4 regions of the Pantoea sp. AS142 genome follow, and region 1 is predicted to be linked to each of the others. Evidence: predicted binding sites of a transcription regulator. Region 1 holds the regulator's gene; each other region holds the start of a gene.
What was found. Region 1 encodes CRP, which controls carbon source genes, mostly activating them, when cyclic AMP is high. Its sites were predicted from a motif close to ATGTGANNNNNNTCACAT; they were not measured.
Positions count from the first base shown of each region.

Region 2: the regulator CRP is predicted to act here: its motif matches at 5,176-5,193, upstream of WFO64_RS17375 (sugar transporter).
Region 3: the regulator CRP is predicted to act here: its motif matches at 4,716-4,733, upstream of WFO64_RS18580 (glycine dehydrogenase).
Region 4: the regulator CRP is predicted to act here: its motif matches at 3,923-3,940, upstream of WFO64_RS15385 (PTS mannitol transporter subunit IICBA).

Region 1 is NZ_JBBCMO010000006.1:195,725-203,015, reverse strand. It holds gene WFO64_RS13280 (YheU family protein) at 1-209, shown strand, start outside; gene WFO64_RS13275 (phosphoribulokinase) at 271-1,140, shown strand; gene WFO64_RS13270 (OsmC family protein) at 1,471-1,875, opposite strand; gene crp (cAMP-activated global transcriptional regulator CRP) at 2,179-2,811, shown strand; gene WFO64_RS13260 (YccS/YhfK family putative transporter) at 2,869-4,944, shown strand; gene argD (bifunctional acetylornithine/succinyldiaminopimelate transaminase) at 4,946-6,166, opposite strand; gene WFO64_RS13250 (aminodeoxychorismate/anthranilate synthase component II) at 6,248-6,823, opposite strand; gene WFO64_RS13245 (putative adenosine monophosphate-protein transferase Fic) at 6,865-7,291, opposite strand, start outside.
Region 2 is NZ_JBBCMO010000010.1:72,962-80,252, forward strand. It holds gene WFO64_RS17345 (L-rhamnose isomerase) at 1-1,164, shown strand, start outside; gene rhaD (rhamnulose-1-phosphate aldolase) at 1,175-2,017, shown strand; gene rhaM (L-rhamnose mutarotase) at 2,007-2,321, shown strand; gene WFO64_RS17360 (TetR/AcrR family transcriptional regulator) at 2,355-3,005, opposite strand; gene bhsA (multiple stress resistance protein BhsA) at 3,315-3,572, shown strand; gene bhsA (multiple stress resistance protein BhsA) at 3,611-3,868, shown strand; gene WFO64_RS17375 (sugar transporter) at 3,936-5,120, opposite strand; gene cybB (cytochrome b561) at 5,299-5,838, opposite strand; gene WFO64_RS17385 (hypothetical protein) at 5,950-6,210, opposite strand; gene WFO64_RS17390 (MFS transporter) at 6,379-7,291, opposite strand, start outside.
Region 3 is NZ_JBBCMO010000011.1:85,496-92,786, forward strand. It holds gene mpl (UDP-N-acetylmuramate:L-alanyl-gamma-D-glutamyl-meso-diaminopimelate ligase) at 73-1,425, shown strand; gene yjgA (ribosome biogenesis factor YjgA) at 2,130-2,675, opposite strand; gene pmbA (metalloprotease PmbA) at 2,790-4,130, shown strand; gene cybC (cytochrome b562) at 4,194-4,580, shown strand; gene WFO64_RS18580 (glycine dehydrogenase) at 4,874-5,209, shown strand; gene WFO64_RS18585 (SFCGS family glycine-rich protein) at 5,223-5,579, shown strand; gene WFO64_RS18590 (DUF4312 family protein) at 5,582-5,881, shown strand; gene WFO64_RS18595 (DUF4311 domain-containing protein) at 6,010-6,786, shown strand; gene WFO64_RS18600 (DUF4310 family protein) at 6,798-7,291, shown strand, end outside.
Region 4 is NZ_JBBCMO010000008.1:120,433-127,723, reverse strand. It holds gene mtlR (mannitol operon repressor MtlR) at 1-496, opposite strand, end outside; gene mtlD (mannitol-1-phosphate 5-dehydrogenase) at 561-1,709, opposite strand; gene WFO64_RS15385 (PTS mannitol transporter subunit IICBA) at 1,803-3,737, opposite strand; gene WFO64_RS15380 (DUF3053 domain-containing protein) at 4,170-4,886, opposite strand; gene WFO64_RS15375 (gamma-glutamyltransferase family protein) at 5,123-6,721, opposite strand.

The DNA.
Region 1 (7,291 bases):
CCTGGCAACAGGTCTCACCTGAGACCCTTGAAAATCTGATTGAAACCTTTGTGCTGCGCGAAGGCACGGACTATGGTGAGCAGGAGCGCAGCCTGCTGGATAAGGTAGCCGATGTGCGACGTCAGCTGGAAAGCGGTGAAGTGGTACTGGTGTGGTCGGAGCTGCACGAATCGGTCAATATCATGCCGCGCAAAGAATTTCGTGGCTGATGCACCCAACACCATTTCATGATAACAATGCCTGTCACCCGACCTCACAGGGAGCTTTTCTATGTCTGCACGTCATCCTATTATCGCGGTGACCGGTTCCAGCGGCGCAGGAACCACCACCACCAGCCTCGCGTTTCGTAAAATCTTTCAGCAACTCGACCTCAATGCAGCGGAGCTGGAAGGTGACAGCTTTCACCGCTTTACCCGCCCTGAAATGGATATGGCGATTCGTAAGGCGCGCGATTTAGGACGTCATGTCAGTTACTTCGGCCCCGAAGCCAATGATTTTGGCCTGCTGGAACAGAGCTTTAGAGAGTATGGTCACAGCGGACAGGGACAGGCGCGTAAATATCTGCACACCTACGATGAAGCGGTACCGTGGAATCAGGTGCCCGGCACCTTTACACCGTGGCAGCCGCTGCCGCAGGACACTGATATTCTCTTCTATGAAGGACTACATGGCGGCGTAGTGACGGCGCAGCATAACGTGGCGGAACAGGTTGATCTGCTGGTCGGCGTGGTGCCGATTGTTAACCTGGAGTGGATTCAGAAGCTGGTGCGGGACACCGGTGAACGCGGTCATTCACGTGAAGCGGTGATGGATTCAGTGGTGCGATCGATGGAAGATTATATCAACTTCATTACCCCACAGTTTTCACGCACCCATATCAACTTTCAGCGCGTCCCAACCGTGGATACCTCGAATCCGTTCGCCGCCCGTGCCATTCCGTCACTGGATGAGAGCTTTGTGGTGATTCACTTTCAGGCGGTGGAAGATATCGACTTCCCCTATCTGCTGGCAATGTTGCAGGGTTCGTTTATCTCGCACATTAATACGCTGGTGGTGCCGGGCGGCAAAATGGGTCTGGCGATGGAGTTGATTATGGGGCCGCTGGTGAAGCGGCTGATGGAAGGTAAACGCATTGAATAAAAGGTCAGAAAGGACCTCATCAGACTAATGCCAATGCCAATGCAGGGTGAGTCTTACAGCAGCGAAAAAGCTTAACACGTGGGGAACCGGGTCTGAGCAGGAAAGCGTCCTGCGCCAGGGGACAAAAACGCCGGGAGCGTTTTTGAACAACGCAAAGCGTTGGCCCGGCTACGGGCGCACCTCAGGGATGAGGTGCGTAATCGCGCGGACCGGAGCGGCCAGGGATTGGCTTAAGCGACGTTTCGATCTGACCCGGTTCACTGCGCAGGCACGGTCTTAAGACTACACGAATCCGTTTTTGCCATTGCCCCTAAAAAGCCCCTCCGACTATTACAGTTCGATCACTTCATAGCTGTGGGTAAGGGTGACGCCTTTACCCAGCATGATGGCAACAGAGCAATACTTTTCAGCAGAAAGATCCACTGCGCGTGAGACCGCTTTATCCTGGAGCGTTTTGCCACTCACAATAAAATGCAGGTTGATGTGCGTAAAGATTCGCGGCGTCTCTTCACGACGTTCTGAGGTCAGTTTTACTTCACAATCAGCCACATCGTTGCGGCCTTTTTGCAGAATTGATACTACGTCAATCGCGCTGCATCCACCCGCCGCCATCAGCACCATCTCCATTGGGCTGGGCGCTTTATCACCCGAATTTCCATCCATCAGTATCTGATGGCCGGATGAGGATTCTCCGAGAAATGTCAACCCTTCTACCCATTTCACTCTTGCCTGCATGATTTTTGCTCCGGAATACGCTGTTTTGTCGCCAGCGTACGCTTTCGCCAGGTAAACAGCAATCCAGAGAAATCCGCCTGTAGCTGAAGCGAGACAACAGAAGACAGTCGACAAAAGCTGTGCTACAAACAGTGCTGAAAATATTTTTCGTCACCCGATGGCGAAGCCGGGAAGAATGATGCGCACTGCGCCTGATGCGGCCCGAATGATTTCCTGAAATGGAAACGCTTAAAGCTTTCACCGCCTGACAGGGAAAACTGCCCCCTGTATTTTGGGCACGATTACAACAGAGGATAATAGCGAATGGTTCTCGGCAAACCGCAAACAGACCCTACACTCGAATGGTTCCTGTCCCATTGCCATATTCACAAGTATCCATCCAAAAGTACGCTGATTCATCAAGGTGAAAAAGCAGAAACGCTCTACTACATCGTGAAAGGTTCCGTCGCGGTTCTGATTAAAGATGAAGAAGGCAAAGAGATGATTCTTTCTTACCTGAATCAGGGCGATTTTATTGGTGAGCTTGGCCTGTTCGAAGAAGGCCAGGAGCGCAGCGCCTGGGTACGTGCGAAAAGCGCGTGTGAAGTGGCGGAGATTTCTTACAAAAAATTCCGTCAACTGATCCAGGTTAACCCCGATATCCTGATGCGACTCTCATCGCAGATGGCGCGTCGCCTTCAGGTGACGTCTGAAAAAGTAGGTAACCTCGCTTTCCTCGACGTGACCGGACGCATTGCACAGACCCTGCTTAACCTGGCGAAGCAGCCAGATGCCATGACGCATCCCGACGGCATGCAAATTAAAATCACTCGTCAGGAAATTGGTCAGATTGTTGGTTGTTCACGTGAAACCGTGGGCCGTATTTTGAAGATGCTTGAAGATCAGAACCTGATTTCCGCACACGGCAAAACCATCGTCGTTTACGGCACCCGCTAATTCCTGTCACCCACGGCGTGATGGCAACATCACGCCGTTATTGTTTGTGTTGAGCCGATGTGGCGTCGAATTATTTACCATCCTGAAGTTAACTATGCCTTGCGGCAAACGCTGGTGCTTTGTCTGCCTGTGGCGCTGGGCTGGCTGGCTGGCGACCTGCAAAAAGGTCTGCTGTTCTCGTTAGTGCCCGCCTGCTGCAATATCGCCGGGCTGGATACGCCGCATAAACGCTTCTTTAAACGTCTGATTGTTGGCGGCAGCTTGTTTGCCCTCGGCAGCTTTCTGATTCAGTGGCTCACCCTGCATGCTATTCCCCTGCCGCTGATCCTGTTCGCCATGCCATTGTTGCTCGGCGTCACCGGGGAGATCAGCCCGCTGCATGGTCGCCTGCTGCCCGGCACCCTTATCGCCGCCATCTTTACCCTGAGCCTGATTGGCCGCATGCCAATCTATGTTCCCCCATTGCTCTATATCGGCGGCACGTTATGGTATGGGCTGTTTAACTGGTTCTGGTTCTGGCTGTGGAAAGAGCAGCCGATGCGCGAAAGCCTGAGCCTGATCTACCGTGAACTGGCTAACTATTGTGACGCCAAATATACCCTGCTGACGCAGCTGACCGATCCGGAAAAGGCGCTACCGCCGCTGCTGGCTCGCCAGCAGAAAGTGGTCGACCTCATCACCACCTGTTATCAGCAGATGCATATGCTGTCGGCAAGCCGCGATCACAGTCATAAACGGCTGACGCGCGCCTTTCAGGTGGCGCTGGATTTGCAGGAGCATATCTCAGTCAGCCTCCATCGGCCGGAAGAGGTGCAGAAGCTGGTCGAGCAGAGCCATGCCGAAGCGGTGATCCGCTGGAATGCCAAAACTATCTCGGCCCGACTGCGGGTGCTGGCGGATAACATTCTCTATCACCAGTTACCCGATCGCTTTGCGATGGATAAACAGCTCGGCGCGCTGGAGAAGATCACCCATCAGCATCCCGACAATCCGGTGGGTAACTTCTGCCTCTACCACTTCAACCGTATCGCGCGGGTGCTGCGCACGCAGAAACCGCTTTATCAGCGCGATCTGATGGCCGACCGTCAGCGCCGACTGCCGCTGTTACCGGCGCTGCGCAGTTACCTCTCGTTTCGCTCGTCGGCACTGCGCACGGCGGGTCGCTTTGCGGTGATGTTGATGCTGGGCAGCGCGCTGGCGCTGTTCTTCAACATCCCCAAACCCTACTGGATCCTGATGACCATTATGTTCGTCAGCCAGAACGGCTATAGCGCCACCCGTGTCCGCATTCAGCACCGGGCGCTGGGCACCTTTGCGGGGCTGGTGATCGCGGCCGCCACGCTACGCCTGGCGGTGCCGGAATCGCTGGTGCTGCTGACCATGCTGGCGATAACGTTCATCAGCTATCGCTTCACCCGCCAGTTCTATGGCTGGTCGATGATTGGCTTTACGGTTACGGCGGTTTACTCGCTGCAATTGCTGTCGCTGAATGGTGCGCAGTTTCTGCTGCCGCGACTGATGGATACGCTGATGGGCTGTCTGATTGCCTTTGGCGGGATGCTGTGGCTGTGGCCACAGTGGCAGAGCGGATTATTGCGGCAGAACGCCCATGACGCGCTGGAGACCTATCAGGATGCGCTGCGGCTGTTGCTGGGCGACGAACAGTCGCCAGGGAAACTCGCCTATCAGCGCGTGCAGGTTAATCAGGCCCATAATGCGCTGTTTAACTCACTGAATCAGGCGATGCAGGAACCCGCGTTTAACGCCCAGTATCTTAAAGATATGCGGCTCTGGGTCACCCACAGTCAGTTTATCGTCGAGCATATCAATGCGATGACGATTCTGGCACGTGAGCACACCATGCTCACGGCCTCGCTGGCTGAGCGTTACCTGCAATCCTGTGAAATCGCACTGCAGCGGTGCCAGCAGCGGCTGGAATATGATGGTGCAAGCTCCCAGGTCAATCTACTGGATGAGCTGGAGAACATCAGTGAGGGGCCGGTTACGGTGGTGGAACAGCATGTGCGGCGCATTCTCGATCATCTGAGCGTAATGCATACCATTTCATCGCTGGCGTGGAGCCAGCGACCCCAACATGGCCGCTGGCTGATCAGACGCTTACGTAAAAATTAAATCAGCCGTTGAGTACGTTGCTGATGGCCGTGGCGAAGCGGCTCATGCCCTCTTCGATGTCGGCAGGCTCAATGATCAGTGATGGGGCAAAACGCATCACGTCGGTTCCGGCGACCAGCACCATGACACCTTCAGCGGCGGCGGCATTCAGGATGTCGCGCGCCTTACCGGCATGCTGGGGTTTCAGTGCCGCGCCAATCAGCAGACCCTTGCCGCGAATGTCGCTGAAGAGATCATACTTCGCGTCGATGGCCTGCAGCGCCGTGACAAAGTACTGACGACGCCTTTCCACGCCCGCCAGTACCTCCGGGGTATTGATGATATCGAGCGCAGTTTCGGCAATAGCACAGGCGAGTGGATTGCCGCCATAGGTGGTGCCATGCACGCCCGGCGCCATAGTCGAGGCGATCTCGTTCGTGGTCAGCATGGCGCTGACTGGAAAACCGCCGCCCAGCGCCTTGGCAGAGGTCAGAATATCGGGCTGGACGCCATAATACTCATAGGCGAACAGCTTACCGCTGCGTCCCATGCCGCTCTGTACTTCATCCAGCACCAGCAGCGCCTGATGCTGATCGCACAGCTCACGCAGTCCCTGCATAAATTCCTGGGTCGCGGGTACCACGCCGCCCTCACCCTGAATCGGCTCAACCACGATGGCGCAGGTGTGATCGTCAATCACCGCTTTCACTGCGTCCAGGTCATTGAACGGCACGTGGACAATATCCGCTGGTTTAGGACCGAATCCGTCAGAATATTTTGGCTGTCCGCCAACCGTGACGGTAAACAGCGTTCGGCCATGAAAGGCGTTATGAAAGGCGATAATCTTACTTTTGAATGGGCTGTAACGTTTGCAGGCGTAGTAGCGTGCCAGCTTAAAAGCAGCTTCGTTGGCTTCGGCACCCGAGTTCGCGAAGAAGACTCGTTCAGCAAAGGTTGCCTGAATTAACTTACTGGCGAGACGCAGGGCCGGTTCGTTGGTAAAGACATTGCTGGTATGCCACAGTGTCTCGCCCTGGCTTTTCAGCGTCGCCACCAGCGCAGGATGGCAGTGTCCAAGTGCAGTAACGGCAATACCACCCGAGAAATCGATATACTCTTTGCCCTGCTGATCCCATACACGACTGCCCTTGCCTTTTACCGGCACGAACTGCGCAGGTGCATAAACAGGCAAAATAACGTTATCGAACGTCTCCCGCGTGACCGCAATTTTTTCCGCTGCCATTGATGACCCCATTTAAATGATAGTTGTGCAAACCTGAAATAATAAGCACAAAATATGCATAAAAAATCACTTAAAGGCAACTTATTGCGCAAGGAAATTGCGCAGCAACTGATGTCCCTGCTCGCTGAGAATGCTTTCGGGATGGAACTGTACACCTTCCAGCGCCAGGGTTTTATGGCGGAATCCCATAATTTCGTCAGGCTCGCCGTCACGCATCGTCCAGGCAGTCACCTCGAATACGTCGGGCAGGGAATCACGCTGCACTATCAGCGAGTGGTAGCGGGTTACGGTAAGGGGATTATTCAGATTGCGAAACACGCCCTGGCCGGTGTGCTGAATCGCGGAGGTTTTGCCGTGCATCACCTGACGTGCGCGCACGATCCGCGCGCCATACGCCTGGGCAATCGCCTGATGTCCCAGGCAGACGCCCAGCACCGGCAATTTACCGGCAAAATGCCGGATCGCCGCCGGCGAGATACCCGACTCTGAAGGCGTGCAGGGGCCAGGGGAAATCACCAGATGGGTCAGCGGTAAGGCCGCCATCTGCTCCAGGGTGATGGCATCATTACGCACCACCTGAACCTGTGCACCCAGCTCGCAGAAATATTGATAAAGATTCCAGGTAAAGGAGTCGTAATTGTCGATAAGCAGCAGCATGACCTGTCCAGAATGATAACTCGCGCCGCTATTCTACGCGGTTAAGCCGCCTCGCTCACCACTTTCGCAAATACCTGCTCCAGCGGAGCCAGGTTTCCGGCCACAGCGGCCTGATTAGCCGCTTTCCAGCTTTCAGCGTCAGTCTCTTCCCACGCCAGCAGATAACCGGCATGCAGCGCCAGCTGTTCAAAGAAAATCCGCTGTACCCGACCGTTCCCGTGGCGGAAAGGATGCAGCATATTGATTTCGCAGTAGTAATGGGCGATGCGCTCAATAAACGCCTCAAGCGGCAGGTCAGCCAGCCGCTTCTCCTCTTCCAGCGCGGCCATCAGGACATTGCCTTCCTTTTCGATATATTCGAAATGACAGAGCGGTGTCTCACCACGCCAGATATCGATAGTGCGCAGTTCACCGGCCCAGCTGTAAACGTCCTGAAACAGCGTGCGGTGGATCTGGCGCAGGTAGGGC
Region 2 (7,291 bases), on a different contig from region 1:
AGTATCCCGGTCTCGATGCACTGCTGGCAGGGGGATGATGTCCGGGGATTTGAGAACCCGCAGGGCGCATTGACTGGCGGCATTCAGGCGACCGGGAACTATCCGGGGCGGGCACGGAATGCCCGTGAATTACGCAGTGATATCGATAAGGCGATGTCTATGATCCCCGGCGCAAAACGTCTGAACCTGCACGCAATCTATCTGGAAAGCGACCAGCCGGTGGAGCGGGATGCCATTGAACCTGCTCATTTTGCCAACTGGGTGGCATGGGCCAAAGAACAGAATGTAGGACTGGATTTTAATCCTAGCTGCTTCTCGCATCCAATGAGCGCCGACGGTTTTACACTGGCGCACAGTGATAAAACCGTACGACAGTTCTGGATCGATCACTGCAAAGCGAGTCGCCGCATCTCCGCCTCGTTTGGTGAGCAGCTTGGTACGCCGTCAGTGATGAACATCTGGGTGCCGGACGGCATGAAAGATATTACCGTTGATCGGCTGGCTCCGCGTCAGCGTCTGCTGAGCGCGCTGGATGAGATCATTTCAGAAAAGCTCAACCCGCAGCATCATATTGATGCGGTAGAGAGCAAGCTGTTTGGTATCGGTGCAGAGAGTTACACCGTTGGCTCTAATGAGTTTTATCTCGGGTATGCTGCCAGCCGCCAGACGGCACTGACCCTGGATGCAGGCCATTTCCATCCCACCGAAGTGATCTCCGACAAAATTTCTGCCGCAATGCTCTACGTGCCGCGCCTGCTGCTGCACGTCAGCCGTCCGGTACGCTGGGACAGCGACCACGTGGTGCTGCTGGATGATGAAACCCAGGCGATCGCCAGTGAGATCGTTCGCCATCAGTTGTTCGATAAAGTGCATATCGGGCTCGACTTCTTCGACGCTTCTATCAACCGGGTTGCCGCCTGGGTAATCGGCACCCGGAACACTAAAAAAGCGCTGCTGCGTGCCTTGCTGGAGCCAACCGACCGTTTGCGGCAAGTCGAGAACGACGGTGATTACACCGCGCGGCTTACTCTGCTTGAAGAGCAAAAATCACTGCCGTGGCAAGCGGTATGGGAAGCCTGGTGCCTGCGTCATGACGTCCCGGCTGACGCAAGCTGGTTAGGCGATGTCCGTCATTATGAAAAACAGATTTTGAGCCAACGTTAAGGATTTGATTATGCAAAACATTCTTTCTTCCGGGTTTGTTAAGGGAATGGTCAAAGCGACCAGCGACATGTGGCTGAAAGGCTGGGACGAACGTAACGGCGGAAATGTCAGCCTGCGTCTGCTGGAGGAGGAGGTAAAACCCTTTATTGCCGATTTCTACAGGGAGCCGCGCTGTATTGAGCTGACCCAATCTGCTCCGGCACTGGCGAACGACTGGTTTCTGGTGACCGGGTCAGGGAAATTCATGCGTAACGTCCAGCTTGATCCGGCGGACTGTCTGGCACTGCTTCAGGTCGATGACAAAGGTCTTTCTTATAAAATTCACTGGGGACTGTCGAATGGCGGTTTGCCCACCTCTGAGCTGGCATCACACTTTCAGTCTCACGCGGTGCGTAAAGCGGTCAGTAAAGGTGCAGACCGGGTGATCATGCACTGTCACGCCACCAACTTTATGGCCTTAAGCTATGTGGTTGAGATGGATTCCGCCCGCTTTACTCGCCTGCTGTGGGAAGGCAGCACTGAATGTCTGGTGGTGTTCCCGGAGGGTGTGGGTGTGTTGCCCTGGATGGTACCCGGCACTGATGAAATAGGCACCGCGACAGCCAGACAGATGCAGTCACACACCCTGGTAATGTGGCCATTCCACGGCGTCTTCGGTACGGGGCCGACGCTTGATGAGACTTTTGGTCTGATAGACACGGCAGAGAAATCGTCAGAAGTGATTGTCAAAGTGCTGTCAATGGGGGGTATTCGCCAGAGTATCACCACAGAACAGCTGGTCGCACTGGGTAAGCGCTTCGGCGTCAGGCCATGGCAGCCCGCTCTGGATGCAGGTCCCGCGTATGTTGCGTAAAGCCTTTGTGATGCAGGTCAATCCTTATTGCCATGCGGAGTATGAGCGTCGCCACTCACCGATCTGGCCTGAACTGGCAGAAACCCTGAAAGCGCACGGCGCGCACAACTATGCTATCTGGCTGGACACCGAGCGGCATCTGCTGTTCGCCAGCGTTGAGATTGAATCTGAAGAGCGCTGGAACGCAGTAGCGGAAACGGAAGTGTGTCAGCGCTGGTGGGCCTTAATGAAAGATCTGATGCCGTCGAATGCGGATAACAGTCCCATCAGTCAGCCGTTAAAACCGGTGTTCTTTTTGAGTTAGGGTAAACAGGGCGGCAGTGCCGCCCTGATGTTTTTAACATTTGACCTGACACAAGCCGGTCAGGGTCGGCCACATCCCCATCAGCGTATCAATAATGCTGTCCAGATCGTCACGCTCAACGCCTTCGCGCGCGCGCACTGACATGCCCTGCAGCATACAGCCGAGATAACGAGACAGCGCGGCAATGTTCACTGACGCACTCAGTTCACCACGAAGCTGACGCGCCAGCAGAAAATCCCTCAACACATGCTCCTGCGACTGATGCTGCTGTTGCAGCATGGTGGCAATTTCTGATGATGCCGCCGACAGGGCGGTTGAGGTGCAGATAAAGAAACAGCCGCCGGGAGAGTCGCGTTCGGTAAAGCAGGCTGCGGTCGCGCGGAAATAGCCTTCAATAGACTGATCCACCGGTAACTGGTCATCGCTCAATGCCGCTTCACGCCATGCGCTGAACGTCTCCACATAGCGCTCCATCGCCGCGCGAAACAACCCCTCTTTGTTAACAAACTCTGCGTAAAGAGTTGGCGCTTTTGCACCCGTTGCGGCCACCAGATCCGCCAGAGAAGTGCCCTCGTAGCCGTGTGTCCAGAACAGGTTCAGTGCCTTATCTAACGCGGCTTCGCGGTCGAACATTTTAGGTCGGCCGCGGCATTTCTTTACATCGCACTTCTGAACCTGACTCATACATCCTCACTGACAGTAAAACATTCCATTAAATTACCGATCATTATAATAATGTGCAAGATTCGCTATGGATATCCCCGTATGGGGTTGCCATTTTGTGCGCCAGCGCATTGTTACAGCCCTTAGGGTTAAGTCAGATAAAGGGATGAAGTCGATAATCACGCCACTTCGAGAATAAGATATCGATCATTAAATAAATATTGGCGACGCGTCACATCAGGGTCTATATTTTTTTAGTGATCGATAATCAAATAGCAAAAACCTATTCCAGACCCACCGATTTTCATTACGGAATATAGAGAGAATCTTATGAAAAACATCAAAATCACCCTGGCCGCAGTGGCACTGACTACCCTGGCGTTTGGTGTATCTGCGGCTGACCTGGTGACCAGCGAGCCGGTCGATCAGCAACCCGTTGGCACCCTCTCTGTACTGGGCGGCACCAATCTGACTTCCGTTGAAGCACGCTTAAGTGCCAAAGCCGATGAAGCTGGGGCGAAATCGTTTCGAATCACCTCAACCAGCGGGCAAAACAAACTGCATGGCACGGCTGTCATTTATCAGTAATGGCTATTTTTCAGCAGAAACATGAGAAGGGGTTCGTTATGAAAAGTATTAATCTGATGGCGGCGGCGGCTGTGCTAAGCGGCCTCTCATTCGCCAGCGCAGCAGCCCAGCAGGTCAGCAGCACACCGCTGGATCAGCAAAAAATCGGCGTCATCAACGCAACGGGCAGTACGAGTCTGATTTCGCTGGAGCAGCAACTGTCGGAAAAGGCCAGTGATATAGGGGCAAAGTCTTTCCGCATCACTTCGACCTCTGGCAGCAACAACCTGCATGGCACGACCATTCTCTATAAATAACCCTAAAAAGGCTCCAGATAGACCCGCTCATCTGAAGCTTTTTTTTATTCATTACTGCCTAACTTTTCTATCCATTACTGCGTAACTGGGGATAACGACGGAAGATATAAACACACCAGAGCAACGCGACCAGACCAATCATCCCGCCGACATTCCCGACTTCCGCCATGCTCAGATGCAGACTGACCTGATTACCCAGCAGCGCACCCGCGCCGATACCGATATTATAAATTCCCGACATCAGAGACATCGCCACATCAGTGGCATCGGGTGCCAGTGACAGCACCCGCACCTGCATACCCAGCCCGATCATCATCATTGCCATTCCCCAGACAACGCACAGCGTTGAAATAGCTGCAGGGCGAACGGCAGCAAAAATGAGGAGTCCCATACAAAGCGTAACCAGCGCAATGGCGGCAATCAGCAGCCCCGAGGGGAATCTATTGCCAAGGGTACTGAACAATACGCTGCCCACAATGCCCGCGGTGCCAAACAGCAAAAGTAGCAGAGTCGTGAAATTGCCACTGGAATGCGCCACGCTCTGCATAAAAGGCTCGATATAGCTGTAGGCGGTGTAATGTGCCGTAACTACCAGCGTTACCAATAGATACATGCTGACCAGCGCTGGACGGCGAAACAGCATCGGCACACTGCTCAGTGAGCCTGTATGTTCACTCGGCAGACGTGGCAGGATCCGCACCAGCATAATCATCAGCACCAGTGCCGAAAGGCCAATCGCGCCGAAGGTAGTGCGCCAGCCAAGATACTGACCGACCACACGGCCAATCGGCACGCCCAGTACCATCGCCAGCGCGGTACCTGTCGCCAGCATGCTCAGCGCCTGTGTTTTCTTGCCAGCCGGAGCAACACGAATAGCCAGCGAGGCGGTGATCGACCAGAACACCGCGTGAGACAGGGCGATGCCAACGCGTGACACCATCAGAGACTGGAAATCCCAGGCGACAGTTGAAAGTCCGTGGCTGACGATAAAGATCAGGAACAGCACACCCAGCAGCAGTCGTCGCTCAATATTGCGGGTCAGCAACATCAGCGGCAGTGAGAGCAGCGCGACCACCCAGGCGTAGATGGTCAGCATGATCCCGACATCAGCCGTCTGCATTGAAAAGTCAGCAGCGATATCGGATAACAAGCCAACCGGCACAAATTCGGTGGTATTAAAGACAAAGGCGGCGATGGCCAGCAATACTACGCGTAGCCAGGCAGTTTTACGTGAAACAGTCGTTGGTTGCATGAGGAGTCAAGTCAGTCAGGACAGCGAATTCGGATGTGGCAGAAACATCCAGCGAAAGTGACTTGCGTCACAAATTACTGACCATTGTAGTGAATAAAGCGAGAAGAGAAACCTTATAAACACCTTTTAATGCTGAATTTTTTTTATCGCCCTGTCACAGGGCGATAGCCAGAGGTTATTAACCGCGACGTCGTGCGGGCATCATTCGCAACAGAGTATTGTCTTTTAGCAGATAGTGATGGAACAGGGCAGCAGCAGCATGCAGTCCGATCAGCCAGTAACCCAGTGGTGCCAGGGTTTCATGCCAGCCAATCAGCCTGTCCGCCAGATCAAAGTTGGGTTCAGACGCGACCGGCATGCTGATGCCAAACAACCACCATTCCCGACCTTTAAGGTAGCGCGATGTCAGACCGAGGATCGGCAGGATGATAAACAGGGCATAGAGCAGGGTATGAGTCAGATGCGCCAGACCGGTTTGCCAGCGCGGCGCAGCAGGGATAATCGGCGGTGTGCGATGCCGTGTGCGTAAAAACAGGCGGGCGAGCATCAAAACCAGAATGGTCGAGCCGGCGCTGAAGTGGGTAATAATCATGGCATAACCTTGCCAGGATCCGCGCTGCGCAAAGCCGCGCAGTTCAATGGTGGCGTAGGCCGTCGCCACCATTAAAAGGGTAAGCCAGTGGAGGGTTATCTGTGAGCGCGCAAACTTTTCCCGCATCATGTATTCCATCAAGAAGAATCAGGAAGGTCAACATAACGCAAAACAGCGTAAATACTTAACAAATTAGCGCAGCGGGAAAAGTTTTCATCCATCGCCGTACCGACCGGATTAACGCGAGGCGGGGGTATGCTTCAGGGCCACGCTAAGCTGATAGGGTTGCTGATCGGCTTTATTAAGTGGACAGCAGTTCTCACAGCCGATTGCACCTGTATAATATTTTTTTGCCTGCAGAATGGCGGCATTTACGTGGTAAAAACTGCCCAAAAAGAGCCTGTTATCCATGTCGGGAAGATGGGTGCAGCCTGCAGCATGAACCACATGATTATTGTTGTATCCTGATTGTTTATTGACGTAGTAATAGACCGCCACAGGTGTTCCTTGTTGCCGTGTTAAAAGGCAAAGCGAATGAATTATTCCAATAAAAACGATTATAGCGTTAAACGCGCATTCTGTTTGCTGTGGATCTGAAGGGAATGTTCAGTGTGATAAGCCGCCATGCCTGGCAGAGAAGTCCAGGCATGGCAAAAGAGACGGTTGTCAGAGCTTTTTGCAGTGCAGATGCCAGGCAACCAGCAACGCTATTATCAGTAAGGCGCTGATAAACAACGTAATCCCACTCCAGCCAAAATTGTGCCAGAACAAACCACCCAGCGTACCCGCTACGCTGGAACCCACGTAGTAGCTGAATAGATAGAGGGAAGAGGCCTGACCGCGCGCCCGGCGTGCCCGGGGGCCTATCCAGCCGCTGGCTACTGCATGGGCGGCAAAAAAACCGGCAGTGAACAGCATCATCCCAGGCAGAATAAGCCAAAGAGAGTTGAAGGCGGTGACCAGTAAACCCAGCAGCATGATGGCGGTTGCGCCCAGCATCACCGGTCCACGACCCAAACGGCTGGTCAGCGCACCCGCTTTGGGAGAGCTCCAGGAGCCCGTGAGGTAGACCACCGATAACAGCCCGACTACGGCCTGACTGAGATGCCAGGGCGCATCCAGTAGTCGGTAGCCAATGTAATTAAACAGGGTGACAAAGGCCCCCATCAGCAGAAATCCTTCGGCAAACAGCCAGGGCAGGCCCGGATCTCGCCAGTGCAGCTTGAAGTTAATCAGCAGATTACGTGGACGCAGCGTAAGGGGCCGGAAATGACGCGATTCAGGCAGAATCCTCCAGAACAATAGCGCCGAAGCCAGTGAAAAACAGCCGATCACCGCCACGGCGATACGCCATGAAAAAAGGTCAGTCAGTACGCCGCTCAGCAGACGACCGCTCATCCCGCCAATTGAGTTACCGCTGATATACAGCCCCATTGAAAAGGCGACGACCCTTACATCCATCTCCTCGCTGAGATAGGTCATGCCGACTGCCGCAACGCCGCTGAGGGACAGTCCCATCAGCGCCCGCATAATCAGAATGCCGTGCCAACTGGTCATGGTGGCCGAGATCAGCGTGCAG
Region 3 (7,291 bases), on a different contig from region 1:
GTCCTAATCCGTTTCTTCCGTCTGCGAGCGGCGTTACACTGTGCGCCGAACTTTTGAGTAATGGATCATGTTATGCGCATTCACATTCTCGGGATTTGTGGCACTTTTATGGGCGGTCTGGCGATGCTGGCACGTTCACTTGGTCATGAGGTGACAGGTTCAGACGCCAACGTTTACCCGCCAATGAGTACCCTGCTCGAACAGCAAGGCATTGAATTAACGGAAGGTTACGACGCCAGCCAGCTCGACCCGGTGCCTGACTTAGTCATTATCGGCAATGCGATGACGCGGGGTAATCCTTGCGTGGAAGCGGTACTGGAACGCAACATTCCTTACCTCTCTGGCCCGCAGTGGCTGCACGATTTCGTGCTGCGCGATCGCTGGGTGCTGGCGGTCGCGGGAACACACGGCAAAACCACGACAGCCGGGATGGCAGCATGGATTCTGGAGGCCTGCGGCCTTGAGCCAGGCTTCATTATTGGTGGTGTGCCTGGAAACTTCGATGTCTCGGCAAAATTAGGAAAAAGTCCATTCTTCGTTATTGAGGCGGATGAGTACGATTGCGCATTTTTCGATAAGCGTTCCAAGTTTGTCCATTACTGCCCACGAACCCTGATCCTCAACAATCTTGAGTTTGATCACGCGGATATCTTTGACGATCTGCGCGCGATTCAGAAGCAGTTCCACCATCTGGTGCGGATCGTGCCGGGCCAGGGCAAGATCCTGCTGCCGGAACATGATCCTAACCTCAAACAGGTGATGGCGATGGGCTGCTGGAGCGAGCAGGAGAGTGTCGGTGAACACGGGCGCTGGCAGGCGAAGAAGCTGACCAACGATGCGTCTCACTGGGAAGTGTGGCTCGACGGCGAGAAAGTCGGGGAAGTGACCTGGTCGCTGGTGGGTGAACACAACATGCACAATGGGCTGATGGCGATTGCTGCCGCACGACATGTGGGTGTGAAGCCGGAAGATGCAGGCCAGGCACTAAACAGCTTTATCAATGCACGTCGACGGCTGGAGCTGCGCGGCGAAGTGAATAGCATCAAAGTCTATGATGACTTCGCCCACCATCCGACCGCGATTCTGGCGACGCTGGCTGCACTGCGCAGCAAAGTTGGCGGCAGAGCGCGCATCCTGGCCGTGCTTGAACCACGTTCTAATACCATGAAGATGGGCGTCAGCAAAAACGATCTGGCACCGTCGCTGGCGCGTGCGGATGAGGTCTTTCTATTCCAGCCGCACCACATTCCGTGGCAGGTTTCAGACGTGGCAGACGCATGCATTCCGCCTGCGCACTGGAGCGCGGATATCGATACCCTGGTGGAGATGGTAGCGAAAGCCGCTCAGCCAGGCGACTTTATTCTGGTGATGAGCAATGGCGGGTTTGGCGGCATTCATCAGAAGTTGCTGGACAGACTGGCATAACATCACAGGCGCCCGTTATGGGCGCTTTTTTTAACAGCGTTATTCCCGATAATAGTCTTTGCTCAAAAAAACCGCGTATTTTTGATTCCAGCCTCCCGGCGTCAAAACCAAATTTTAAACCGGCGGCGCAGATCCGAAAGACAGGTATTATAACGACACCGTGTTAAATGGGGTGGAGGTGATCTTTCTGAAATCTTATTACGGGGGGCAGGACGCTATCGTCTTTTATTCAGCCTGAAGTCAACGCCTCGCGCACCGAATGGAAGTTTGGCGTGGCGCCCTGGGATAAAATTAATGTTCGCTGGTCTGTCGGCGGGCTCTATTCCCTTGCGCTGACGGATTATGCACATGACAATCAATGACGCACCGGTGACGTTGATTATTGCGACACCGATCGGCGTCGCACCGCTCATCGCGTTGATCTCTACCTGCGGAATAAAAGCGATCGGCGGACCACCACCGATAAGCTGGGCTATAAACATGCGGATGCGAAACAGTTTGCCAATAAAGGTGATGACCAGGAGCAGGGGTTACAGTTCGATTGTGCGGCTGGCAACGAAAGCGTCTGGGTACCTTATGTCACTTTTGGCGATATCGGACGTGGTGTGAATCGAACGAACGCCAGTTGCGGCTGCGCACCCATATTCTCTCCATTTCCCGACAGGTTATCTGCCGGGAGGCGGGCGAAGGTGCCCGCCATGGCATTACTTCGCTTCAGCCAGTTCGCGCAGATACTGGAAAATCTGGCGGGCAGACTTCGGCGGCTTATTGCCCGCCTTCTCTTTCTGCGCGTTACGTATCATGCTGCGTAACTGCTGACGATCGGCATCGGGATAAAGCGCAATCACCTCGCCCATTGCCTCATCACCCTGTTCAATCAGACGATCGCGCAGCATTTCCAGTTTATGGAACAGCGCAACCTGCTGGTTATGGCGATTCTTGAGCTTATCCAGCGCAACGCGGATCGGCTCTACATCAACACTGCGCAGTAATTTACCGATCAGCTGCAGCTGACGGCGGCGACCCTCTTTTTTGATGCGCTGCGCCAGTTCGACTTCGGTACGCAGGCGCTCATCCAGTGGGATTTTATCCAGCGAGTTTTTACCCAGATCAACCAGTTCGGCACCCAGGCGCTTTAACTCTTCTGCATCGCGTTTAATTTCACTCTTACTGACCCAGATAATCTCTTCATCTTCTTCTTCGTCATTATCTGGCACATCGTCGAGCCACTCATCGGGCTGTCTGGTCATTTCCGGGCTCCCAAAAAAAAGAGGCTAATCCTACCAGTTTATCGGGTGACTGCGAAATTGTTCTCTGACTCTGATAGACTCAAATCATTCACACATAAGATTATGGGCAGGTCGATGAACGTATCTACTCAGGTTGCAGAACAGCGAAAAGTACTGGAGCAGGCCATTGCGCAGGCACTTGAACTGGCTAAAGTAAGCACTGACAGTGCGGAAGTGGCAGTCAGTAAAACCACCGGCATCGGGGTCAGTACCCGCTATGGCGAAGTGGAAAACGTCGAATTCAACAGCGACGGTGCGCTGGGCATCACCGTTTATCATCAGAATCGTAAAGGCAGCGCCTCATCGACCGACCTCAGCCCGGATGCGATCAAACGTACCGTGCAGGCGGCCATTGATATTGCGCGCTATACCTCGCCCGATCCCTTTGCCGGCCCGGCCGACGCGGAGCTGTTGGCCTATGATGCGCCAGACCTTGATCTTTACCATCCGTGGGAGATTGATGCTGACCGCGCCATTGAACTGGCTGCGCAGGCGGAACAGGCGTCACTGCGCGCAGACAAGCGTATTACCAATACCGAAGGGGGCAGTTTCAACAGCCACGTCGGCATTAAAGTTTTTGGCAACAGCCACGGCATGTTGCAAAGCTACTGTTCAAGCCGTCACTCGCTCTCCAGCTGTGTGATTGCCGGGCAGGATGGCAATATGGAGCGCGACTACGCCTATACTATTGGCCGCGCGTTTGACGATTTGAAAAGCCCGGAGTGGGTCGGTGCAGAGTGTGCGCGCCGCACGCTTTCCCGTCTGGCCCCGCGTAAACTTCCGACCATGAAAGCCCCGGTGATTTTCGCCGCTGAAGTGGCGACCGGCTTGTTTGGTCATCTGGTCGGCGCGATCAGCGGCGGCAGCGTTTACCGTAAATCGACCTTCCTGCTGGATTCAATGGGGCAGCAGATCCTGCCGGAGTGGCTCACCATTAATGAACAGCCGCATCTGCTAAAAGGGCTCGCCTCCACGCCATTCGACAGCGAAGGGGTACGAACTCAGGCGCGCGACATCATTAAAGATGGCGTACTGCAAACCTGGCTGTTAACCAGTTATTCAGCCCGTAAACTGGGCCTGACCAGCACCGGTCACGCTGGTGGCATTCATAACTGGCGCATTGCGGGCCAGGGGCACAGCTTTGACGACTTGCTGAAGCAGATGGGCACCGGTTTAGTGGTGACCGAGCTGATGGGTCAGGGCGTCAGCGCCATTACCGGTGACTACTCACGAGGGGCGGCCGGTTTTTGGGTCGAGAATGGCGTGATTCAGTACCCGGTCAGCGAAGTCACTATCGCCGGTAATCTTAAAGAGATGTGGCGCAACATGGTGACCATCGGTGACGATATTGAAACCCGCAGCAATATCCAGTGCGGTTCAGTGTTACTGCCTGAGATGAAGATAGCGGGACAATAAAGATGGATTCCTGAAGCAGCCTGTTGGCTGCTTTTTTTTCATCACAATAAAAAGGAAGTAATGATGCGTAAGCATGTGATTGCAATGTTGTCGGCTTCTCTGTTGTTCTCCAGCGTCAGCCTCTATGCGGCGGATCTGGAGCAGGATATGGACACACTGAATGCGAACCTGAAAATCGTCAAAAAAAGTGACAATGCGCAGGAGATGCAGCAGGCGTTAACCAAAATGCGTGTCGCGGCGCAGGATGCGAAGCAGTCGACGCCCGACAAGCTGGAAGGTCAGCCTGCTGACAGCGCGCAGATCAAAGATTACCACGCGGGTCTTGACTCACTGATTGCCCAGATCGACGTGGTCAGCGCGCTGGCGAAAGCCAATAACGTGGATGGCGCAAAGCGCGAAGCCGCCAAATTTGATGACATCCGCAATACTAACCATAAGAAATTCCGGTAAACAGATCGCCGGTCAACCCGACCGGCGGTTTTACCATCACTTCTGCTTATCACCGGCCCGTAAATCCGCACGTACCCGGTTGGTCGCCGCACAACATCACTGCCTGCCACGGTTAACTCCATCATTTTGCGCATAATGCGACGAGTGTCGCACTAAACGTGCAGCCTGCGATCTGACGCACAACCTTCACTTCAATTTCCACTTGCTGCTGGAAATGTTGCCTCTCCACAGCCGGGGCGATGGCCGTTAATTTATTTTTAACGCGAATTATCCGGTTTAACAGGAGTAGCAAGGTGAGCAATAACGGCGTCCCGGTGTATGAAGCGCCACCGGAGAAAGTGCAGCAACTGGCTGACAGCGTGATGACGCAGATAGCTGCGATCTATCAGCAGCATGGCATTCACCCCAATGCGGTTCAACAGCAGATGCTGCAGTCGCATGTCGGTGCTATGGCGTCACGCTCGCTGAGCGGGGAGCCGCTGCCAGAAGTGGAAGCGGAGCTGTTTGAGGATATTCCGCCGGAAACGTTAGCGCTGGCACAGCAGGTCGTGGATCTGTTTGGCAATCTGCCCCGCGAAGAGGCCTGGCTGCTGTCAGTGCATATTGAAGTCGCGCGATCAAACAACTGAAGAGGAACACAACATGGTAACCGTCGTGATTGGCGATCGTTTAGGTAAAGGACAGAAAGTGGCCGCAGGCATCGAAAAAGCGGGTGGCCGTGCCGTCGTGGTGCCGGGTGTGGCGGCTGACATGAAACTGGGTGACGTGATGAAAGCAGAAAACGCCGATTTCGGTATCTCCTTCTGCGGCAGCGGCGGTGCAGGCGCTATCACTGCGCAGAACAAATATGGCTATAAAGCAAAACATGGCATGCGTTCTGTCGACGAAGGCGTTACCGCCATCAATGAAGGTGCCACGGTGCTGGGCTTCGGCTTCATGGATAAAGAAGAGTTAGGCGAGCGGCTGGTGCAGGCCTGGAACAAGAAGCACGGTAACTGATTATGAAGGAACAATACGTTACCCAGGTGACGGTCGAGGGCAAAGGGGACACCAAAGCGAAAGCCTTTGCCGATGCCCTGAGTCGTGTGCAGAACCAGGTTCTGCGCACGACGCAAAAAATTCTGCTGCGCATTGAACCTCAGGATGTCCGGGTGCTGCGCGCGCAGGAGAGCGTCAGAAACGAGAAGTTCCTCTTCTTCTTTCTGGCGCGCCAACGGCGGAACTTCAGCGTCACGCTGGAGATCACCGTCAGCGTCACCGTTTTCGACACCGAACAGGTGGCGTTCACGGCGGCATCTTAAAACAGAGCCTGTTAACGTCAGTCGCCGGTTTGCCCGATTCTCTGCTGTTGCGATATCGCGGCGGTCAGGCCAGGGCAATGCGGCGACTCGCGGTATGACGGGTAAAAACGACAACAAGGTACAACAACATGTTTTTAATCATTTTGTTTAAGTCGTTGATCATTGGCGGGCTGGTAGGTGTCGGCGTCGGTGCGGGCGCTGCGCGCATGTTCCACGCGCCAACCACTCAGGGCATGGGCGCCTTTCGTACGCTGGGCGAGTTGAACTCGTGTGAGGGCGATCCGGCATCCCACTTCTCCTTTGGTCTTGGCTTCTTTTTCAATGCCTGGGCATCGTCTGTCGCAGCCGGTTCATTCACTCAGGATGTTGATCATCGCATCATTCCAAACTGGGGCGCGGCTGCACTGATGGTGAAGAATCGCAATGTGGCGGAGACGCTACACGATCCGAAAAAAATGGCTATCGCCTGCGGCATCATTGGCATGATCGTGGTTGCCTTCCTCAACTCGACCGCCTCGGCTGTTCCGGCTGCGCTGCAGGTTACGGCGGTCAAAGTGCTGGTGCCGGCCGCTAATCTGCTGGTGAATACCGTCATGCCGGTGATCTTCTGGCTGGCGGCGATCGACGCAGGCAGAAAGTCAGGCTTCTGGGCCACCATTTTTGGCGGTCTGGCGCAGCTGATTATGGGCAATGCCGTGCCAGGACTGGTGCTGGGTATTCTGATCGGTAAAGGCGTGGAAGAGAGCGGCTGGAACCGGGTCACCAAAGTGATGATGACCGCCATCGTGCTGCTGTTTGTGCTGAGCGGCTTCTTCCGTGGTTTCGACATGAAGCTGCTGCAGTCCTTCCAGCTCGGCATTCCCGGCTGGCTCGACATGATCCACAACTCAGTCAGCGGCAAATAAGAGGCGATGCGATGAACGAAAATAAAGGCTTCTGGTACGCCGACTGGTCTTTCCCGATCTTTGTTGGCCTGCTCTCCTCTGGTGTCTTTGCCGGAACTCACATGTATTACCTCTATGGCATCGGCGCGTTTAATGAAGTGGCGTTTGTCTCGATGCTGCGTGCAGGCATGGAAACCGGCGTCTACGGCGCGGTGGCAGCCTTTGGTGCCAGTTTCCTGTTCGCCCGTATCATCGAAGGCTCACTGGTGGGCATTCTGGATATCGGCGGAGCGATTCAGACCGGCGTCGGGCTGGGCGTTCCGGCACTGCTGCTGGGTGCGGGCATCGTCTTTCCGGTGGCGAATTTCGCTGCTTCGCTGGCGACGGGGCTGGTGATTGGCGTAGCGATTGGCTACCTGATTATTCTGGCGCGTAAATTCACCATCAATCAGAGCGACTCCACCTACGGTGCAGACGTGATGATGGGCGCGGGTAATGCCTCGGGGCGCTTTTTGGGTCCGCTGAT
Region 4 (7,291 bases), on a different contig from region 1:
GCTCGGTAAGCGACAGCACCATGGTGGATCGCACCATCTGCAGATAGCGCTGCTGCTGCATGCTGCGCAGCTCTGCATCTTCGGTGTGAAACACTGGTGCAGGCGGCCAGGCGGTCACGCAGTGCAGCTCACCAAACGGACCGAGAATTTCATCGTCGGTAAAACGATAATCGCCGCTGTCGTGATTCAGCTCTTCGCGCAGCGCCAACAGCAGTTCACCATCTTCATATTCGTGCCGGCTGATGACGCCAAGACCGTAAATCAGCTTCAGGCGAACCGAGAGTTCGCCCAAAGGCCCATCACCCAGCAGCAGTGGTTCTACCGCATATTTCACCGCGTAGTCATCTTTACGGAAAACCTGCAGCACCAGCAGATTGACGGCTTCAGCCAATAGCTCAACGGCGGCGATCAGAAAGCTTCTCACCGAACGACCGGCGTTCAGGCGCTCAAGCACCCGGTTCTCAAAAGCCTGCTTCTCTTCCATTATTGCCTGCATGGGTTCAATACCGCCGTTGGGCGCAGGCGAACTACGCCCGGCTTGCGTCACTAACACGCGCGCATTATGCCATAGCGTGCCAGGCGCTCACCACAGAAGCCACCACTTCGCTGTCGGCATCCAGCCCTGAAATCTCAGCCAGCGTAGCCTGTGGGCCTTTTTCTGCCAGCAGCGCGGCCAGCTCCTGCGCCTGTGGGTCCTGGTCGCTACGATAATGCATCGCGGCGGCAATACCCTGCACCAGGCTGGCGTGCGGTAAGCCATACTCAATTGTGCCCAGCGTTGGCTTGATCAGGCGATCGCCCGCGCTGAGTTTACGCAGCGGCTGACGACCGACGCGCTCAACATCATCTTTCAGATACGGGTTTTCAAAGCGGCCAAGAATTTTCTGGATGTAGGCCGCATGTTTCTCCGCCTCAAAACCGTAGCGCGTGATCAACACCGCGCCGCTCTCTTCCATAGCGCCCTTCACCACGGCCCGGATTTTTTCGTCAAGGATGGCGTCACGAATGGTCTGGTGACCGGCCAGCTGGCCGAGATAGGCGGTAATCGCGTGACCGGTGTTCAGGGTGAAGAGTTTGCGCTCAACAAACGCCATCAGGTTATCGGTCAGTTCCATACCCGGAATCGCAGGCAGGTCGCCTTTAAACTGGGTTTTATCAACGATCCATTCGCTGAAGGTTTCAACGGTGACGTCCAGCGGGTCGGTGCTGCCCGCCTCAGACGGTGGCACGATGCGATCGACAGCGGAATCTACAAAGCCGACATGCTGCTCCAGCCAGGCGTGATAGTGCTCCGGCAACGCCTTCAGCACATGCTGTTTCAGCTGACTGGTGCCTCGCACCATATTCTCACAGGCGATGATATTTAACGGGCGGCTATTGCCGTTATCGCTGCGTTTTGCCAGTCCTTTGGCCACACTACTGGCAATACGCTCGAGAATCTGCGGACCCACAGCGGTGGTGACCAGATCGACGTCAGAAACCAGCGTGATGATCTCATCGCTGGTGCTGTTTACCGCACTGACGCCTTTAACGGTTTCTGTTTTGGCCTGCTCGCCAACCACATGTACGGGATACTCATGACGCGCGTTCAGTGCGTCCAGCACTGTCTGATTCACATCAGCAAAAACCAGTTCGATACCTGCATCAGCCAGTAATTTGCCGATAAAGCCGCGACCAATGTTTCCTGCTCCGAAATGTAACGCTTTCATAATTTTTGACCCATATCAAATGACGATGGGGCGGGCAAACCCGCCCCAGGAAATCGGGACGGGCATGACCGCCCCAGGGAAAATATCACTAAATTACGCGAGTGCAGGCTTACCGGACAGCAGCTCCAGCACTTCCTGCACGCTGGTCGTGTTAGCCAGCTTCTCAATCACGCTGTCATCATCCAGCGCATTGGTCAGACTGGTGATCACCTGGATGTGCTCGTTGTTGCGGGCAGCAATCCCAATCACCAGGCGCGCCACATCGTCCGGCTCTTCGCCGAACAGGACGCCTGCAGGATATTGACAGAACACCACGCCGGTTTTCAGCACACGATCTTTGGCTTCAACCGTACCGTGCGGCACGGCAATCGACTCACCGAGGTAGGTCGGCGTCAGTTTTTCACGCGCCAGCATCGCGTCAACATATTCAGGCTCAACGTAACCGCCTTTCACCAGCTGTTCACCGGCAAAACGAATCGCCTGCTCTTTGTTACTGGCACGCAGACCGAGGAAGACATTATCTGCGCCCAGTTTAAACAGGTGCGCGTTGCCTTCGTCGTAGCTATCTGACAGGGCGGTGGTCACGGTTGCTCGACGCACGTCGCTACGGTTAGCGGCCACCAGACGTTCGGTCAGCGTGCTGTAGAGCGCGCTATCGAGGAAGTTGTTCAGCGAGATATGCTGCGCATGCGGCGCCTGGCGAATAGCGCGTTCGGTCAGGTCACGATGCGTAATCACCAGATCGACATCACCTGGCAGGGCGTTGATCGCGGTGTTGGTCACCGACACATTGCTCAGACCGGCATCCTGCACTTTCTTACGCAGTACGCCTGCACCCATGGCGCTGGAACCCATACCGGCGTCACAGGCGACGATGATTTTACGCACGTGGTGCAGATCGACGCTCATGGCATCGCTGGCAATGGCACCACCCGCTGCGCTCTGGCCTTTCGACTGCGCTTTCATCTCATGCATGCGCTGGGTCGCGGCTTCGATATCATCATCTTCTTTGACTTTGCTGGTTTTCAGCAGGATAGCGGAGACCACGAAAGAGACCGCGAAGGCTGCAGCGATAGCGGCGATGTTAGCGAAGTAGGCACCTTTTGGCGTCATTGCCAGCACGGCCAGGATAGAACCCGGTGAGGCAGGAGAGACCAGGCCACCGTTCAGCACGGTCAGCGTGAAGACGCCGGTCATACCGCCCAGGATAACCGCCAGCAGCAGGCGAGGGGCCATCAGCACATACGGGAAGTAGATCTCATGGATGCCGCCGAGGAAGTGGATAATCGCCGCACCGCCCGCAGACTGTTTAGCACTGCCACGGCCAAAGAACATGTAGGCCATCAGCACGCCCATACCTGGACCCGGGTTGGCTTCGATCAGGAAGAAGATCGACTTGCCGGCTTCGCTTGCCTGCTGGATGCCCAGCGGTGAGAAGATACCGTGGTTGATGGCGTTGTTCAGGAACAGGATTTTTGCCGGTTCCACGAAGATTGAGGTCAGTGGCAGCAGATTGTTCTGCACCATCAGATTCACGCCCGCAGCGAGAATGTGTGACAGACCTTCAACCAGCGGGCCGATCGCCAGGAACGCCAGCAGTGCCAGAATCATGCCGATAATACCGGCCGAGAAGTTGTTGACCAGCATCTCGAAGCCGCTTTTGATTTTGCCGTCAATCGCCCGGTCAAACGACTTAATTGCCCAGCCGCCCAGCGGACCAGCAATCATCGCACCGAGGAACATCGGCATATCGGCACCGACAATCACACCCATGGTGGTAATCGCACCAACCACGCCGCCGCGATCGCCCCCCACCAGACGCCCACCGGTGAAACCGATCAGCAGTGGCAGCAGGTAGGTGATCATCGGGCCAACCAGTTTGGCCAGCGTTTCGTTAGGGATCCAGCCAGTTGGAATAAACAGTGCGGTGATGATACCCCAGGCGATAAACGCCCCGATGTTTGGCATCACCATATTACTCAGAAAGCGACCAAAGCTCTGTACTTTGACCTTCACTGATGAGGACATAAACCCACCCCTTATTGAGACGCGCTGCAATAGGAGAGCGCGCTTGTTTTTGTTTAGCCACCCCGACCTAGAGCCGGTGATATCACTGTATGCACGCGGACTCTATCACGCGAATTTAACACTGCGTAGCGCATACCATAAGTGTGATATGCATCACGGATTCAGGGTGGTCACGGGGGTGTTTAGCGTGACTTAGATCACATTTCTAAGAGTGGATGAGGTTGTTTTGCCGCATTTTTAGCCGGTCTGTCAGTTTATCTGTGAGATTAATCACACTTAGGTCCAGGCGGTTTGTATTATATATGTGACTTAGATCACAAACTATTTTTGGTCGAAAATGCGCCAGATCACATTTCATTCCGCAGGCGGTCGAGTGAGACGAAAAAAGGATAAGAGACGGGCAGACGATTAACGCCAGCCCGTACAGCAGATTTACTGCAGACCACCCTGGACGGCAGTTTGTGCCTGAGGAAGCGCCTGGGCATTGGCTGATAAGGTGCTCATCAGCGCGTTATATTGCGAAGCCTGATCCTGCGTCGGGAACTGCACGCCGCCATCATTAAAGCTGACACGGGTTCCCTGCGTTTGCAGGAAATCGCCGGTCTGCACGGCACCCTGGCTCAGTGCCTGGAGTTTTGGCAGCAGCGGAATCAGCTGATTGGCGGGCACCGTCACCACTTTGTTATACGCCGTGTCGTAGACCTTTTTCAGGTCATCCGGCTGCTTCAGGGCGGCTTTGCTGCTGTCCGCCTGCATTTTGGCGCTTTCAATCTGCTGGGTAACGATCACCAGTGCGCTATTCGCCTGACGCAGGGCATCACGACGGCTGAGATAATCCTGCGGAACGCGAATGGCAGAAAGCTCATCCACCACCGGACGCATACCCTGTTCAACTGCTTTGTTCGCCTGCTGCGAAAAGCCATACATGATGGCGTAATCGCTGGCGAAGTTACCAAAGCTCTGCTTCTGATTTTCGCTGAGGCTGGGCAGATGCTCGCCGCTGCGCATCACGGTGTTCTGGAGAAAATCGATAAATGCTTTACGCTGCTCGCCTTCTTTATCACCGCATGCGGTGAGTTGCAGCACGATCAGCGCGCCAGCGAGCATCATGCCGCCGCGTGCCATAAGGCGTGTAAGTCCTGAAGCCATGGGTTCAACTCCTGTCGGTGATACTGTCGGATGTCCAGGTAAGAATGGCCTAAAGAATAGAACAAACCTGAGCCACGGCACAATGTGAAACCACCTGTTAAACAGATGCTTTGTGAATCGCCAGTTGCAGAACGGAATCGCCCGTGCGTCAGAGCGCGCTGCGTTCACTGCCATCACAGGATTCAGCGCGCAAATCTGAAAGGCGTGTTCAGAAGCCTGGTGCTCACTGCGCGGCCTTAGAACACGACGGCCTGGCCATCTTTGCGACTCTCGCTGGCCGCAATGTAGAAGCCCTGCGGATCGCGCATTATCGCCTGCGCACCACCAAAGTTGTAATTGCTCAGAGGATCTTCCAGTACCACGTTGTGACCCATCCGGCGCAGGGTACTCAGGGTATTGCGATCGAGTGTTGATTCAAACATCACCTCGCGCCCCCGTACCACGCGCCAGCGCGGCGCATCAATCGCGGCCTGAGGATTTTGCCGGTGCAGCATAATTCGCAGTGCCAGCTGGACGTGTCCCTGTGCCTGCATCGGCCCGCCCATCACGCCAAATGCCATCAGTGGCTGGCCCTGCTGATCCCGCGCAAAGGCCGGGATAATAGTGTGGAAGGGGCGCTTACCGCCCGCTACAACGTTGGGATGGCCTGGATCGAGCGAAAAGCCCGCGCCACGGTTCTGCAGGCTGATGCCGGTATCGGGTACCACCACGCCGGAACCAAATCCCATGTAATTAGACTGAATGAATGAAACCATCATGCCGCTGGCATCCGCTGTCGCCACATAAACCGTGCCGCTTTGCTGTGGGGAGCCAAAACGAAAATCTCCCGCCCTGTCAGGATCAATTAACGCTGCCCGCTGGCGGATATAGTCGTTGCTCAGCAGGTGTTCAGCCGGAAATTCGAGGTGATCTTCATCGGTGACATAGCGTTCCAGATCAACCAACGCCAGTTTCATCGCCTCAATAGAGAGATGCAGCCACTGCGGTGAATCGGGTGCATAGCGGTTGATCTTCCACGCTTCCAGAATGCCGAGCGCAATTAAGGTCGCCATTCCCTGACCATTAGGCGGCAGCTCCTCTACCGATCCCCCGGCAAACGGACGCGAAAGCAAGGTAACCCAGTCCGCACGATGATTTTTTAAATCCTCCAGCGTCAGGGCGGCGCCATGTTCGCGGGCGAAGGCCGCCATTTTCTGCGCCAGCGCGCCGCGATAAAAACTTTCACCTTCAGTCTCAGCGATCGCCTGCAAGGTGCGGGCCTGAGCCGGATTGCGGAACAGTTCGCCCGCACGGGGTGGACGACCCTGCGGCGCAAAGCAGTCGCTGAAGCCAGGCTGATCCCGTAGCTTGTCATAGCCACGCTGCCAGAGCTGACCAATCAGTGGCGATACCGGAAAGCCGTCGCGCGCATAGTCAATTGCCGGTTGCGCCAGGGTGGTCAGCGGTAAGGTGCCGAAGCGCTGCGCCAGCGTCACCCACGCCGAGACGGCGCCCGGCACAGTGACAGACTCCCAGCCGGTTTCAGGCATCGCGCTCAGAGCGGCAAAGCGTTCGGGATGCCAGGCGGCGGGCGCCCGGCCTGAAGCGTTTAAGCCATGCTGCTCGCTGCCGTCCCAGACAATGGCAAACGCATCACTGCCAATGCCGTTTCCGGTTGGCTCCAGTACGGTTAGGGCGATGGCAGTAGCGATCGCCGCGTCAACAGCATTACCCCCCTGTTGCAGCATACGCAAACCCGCCTGCGCCGCCAGCGGTTGTGAGGTCGCGACGGCATTACGCCCCATCATGGGTACGCGATGAGAAGGGTATCCGACGTTAAAATCTGTTTCACGCATCGCTTTTCCTTACAGGGTTCAGGTGTTGCCCGTTATTGGCACGATATCGCGTGGCTGCACGTTTAACGCGCATCGGGGTGACAGGCGACTGCACCAGCATGGGGCGTCTGCCGTTTCATGAAGGTGCCTGTTGATTAATCTGGCGATACCGCCGCGTTCAGGTTAAAAGATTCACCCGCTTTGCTTTGTGACCCGCCGCGCACCAGCGCGTAGCCTCCACCAGGACTATTCTTAATTTCATAAGAACATTGAATATAGATGTTCAGGAAGTAAACCATTGGCGTATATTTTGCACACACTCTGAAGAGGTCTAGTGCCTCACAGAAATGAGAATATGCCCGCAGAAAGCTTGATGGCATCCACATAAATAACACACAACATTTGATTTTTTTGCCCACTATGAAGGCACAAAATTCAACAGCCTCAGCGTATTAGAGGCGCTGGAACTTTTCCGGCAAACAATAGTAAAAAAAATAATTATAAATTGCGCGGCAAATAGTCAGGTCTCTATCCATACTTAGTCTCCCGGCATTTGTTGCAGTGTTCTGACATCTTTAAAGCAGTGCATAG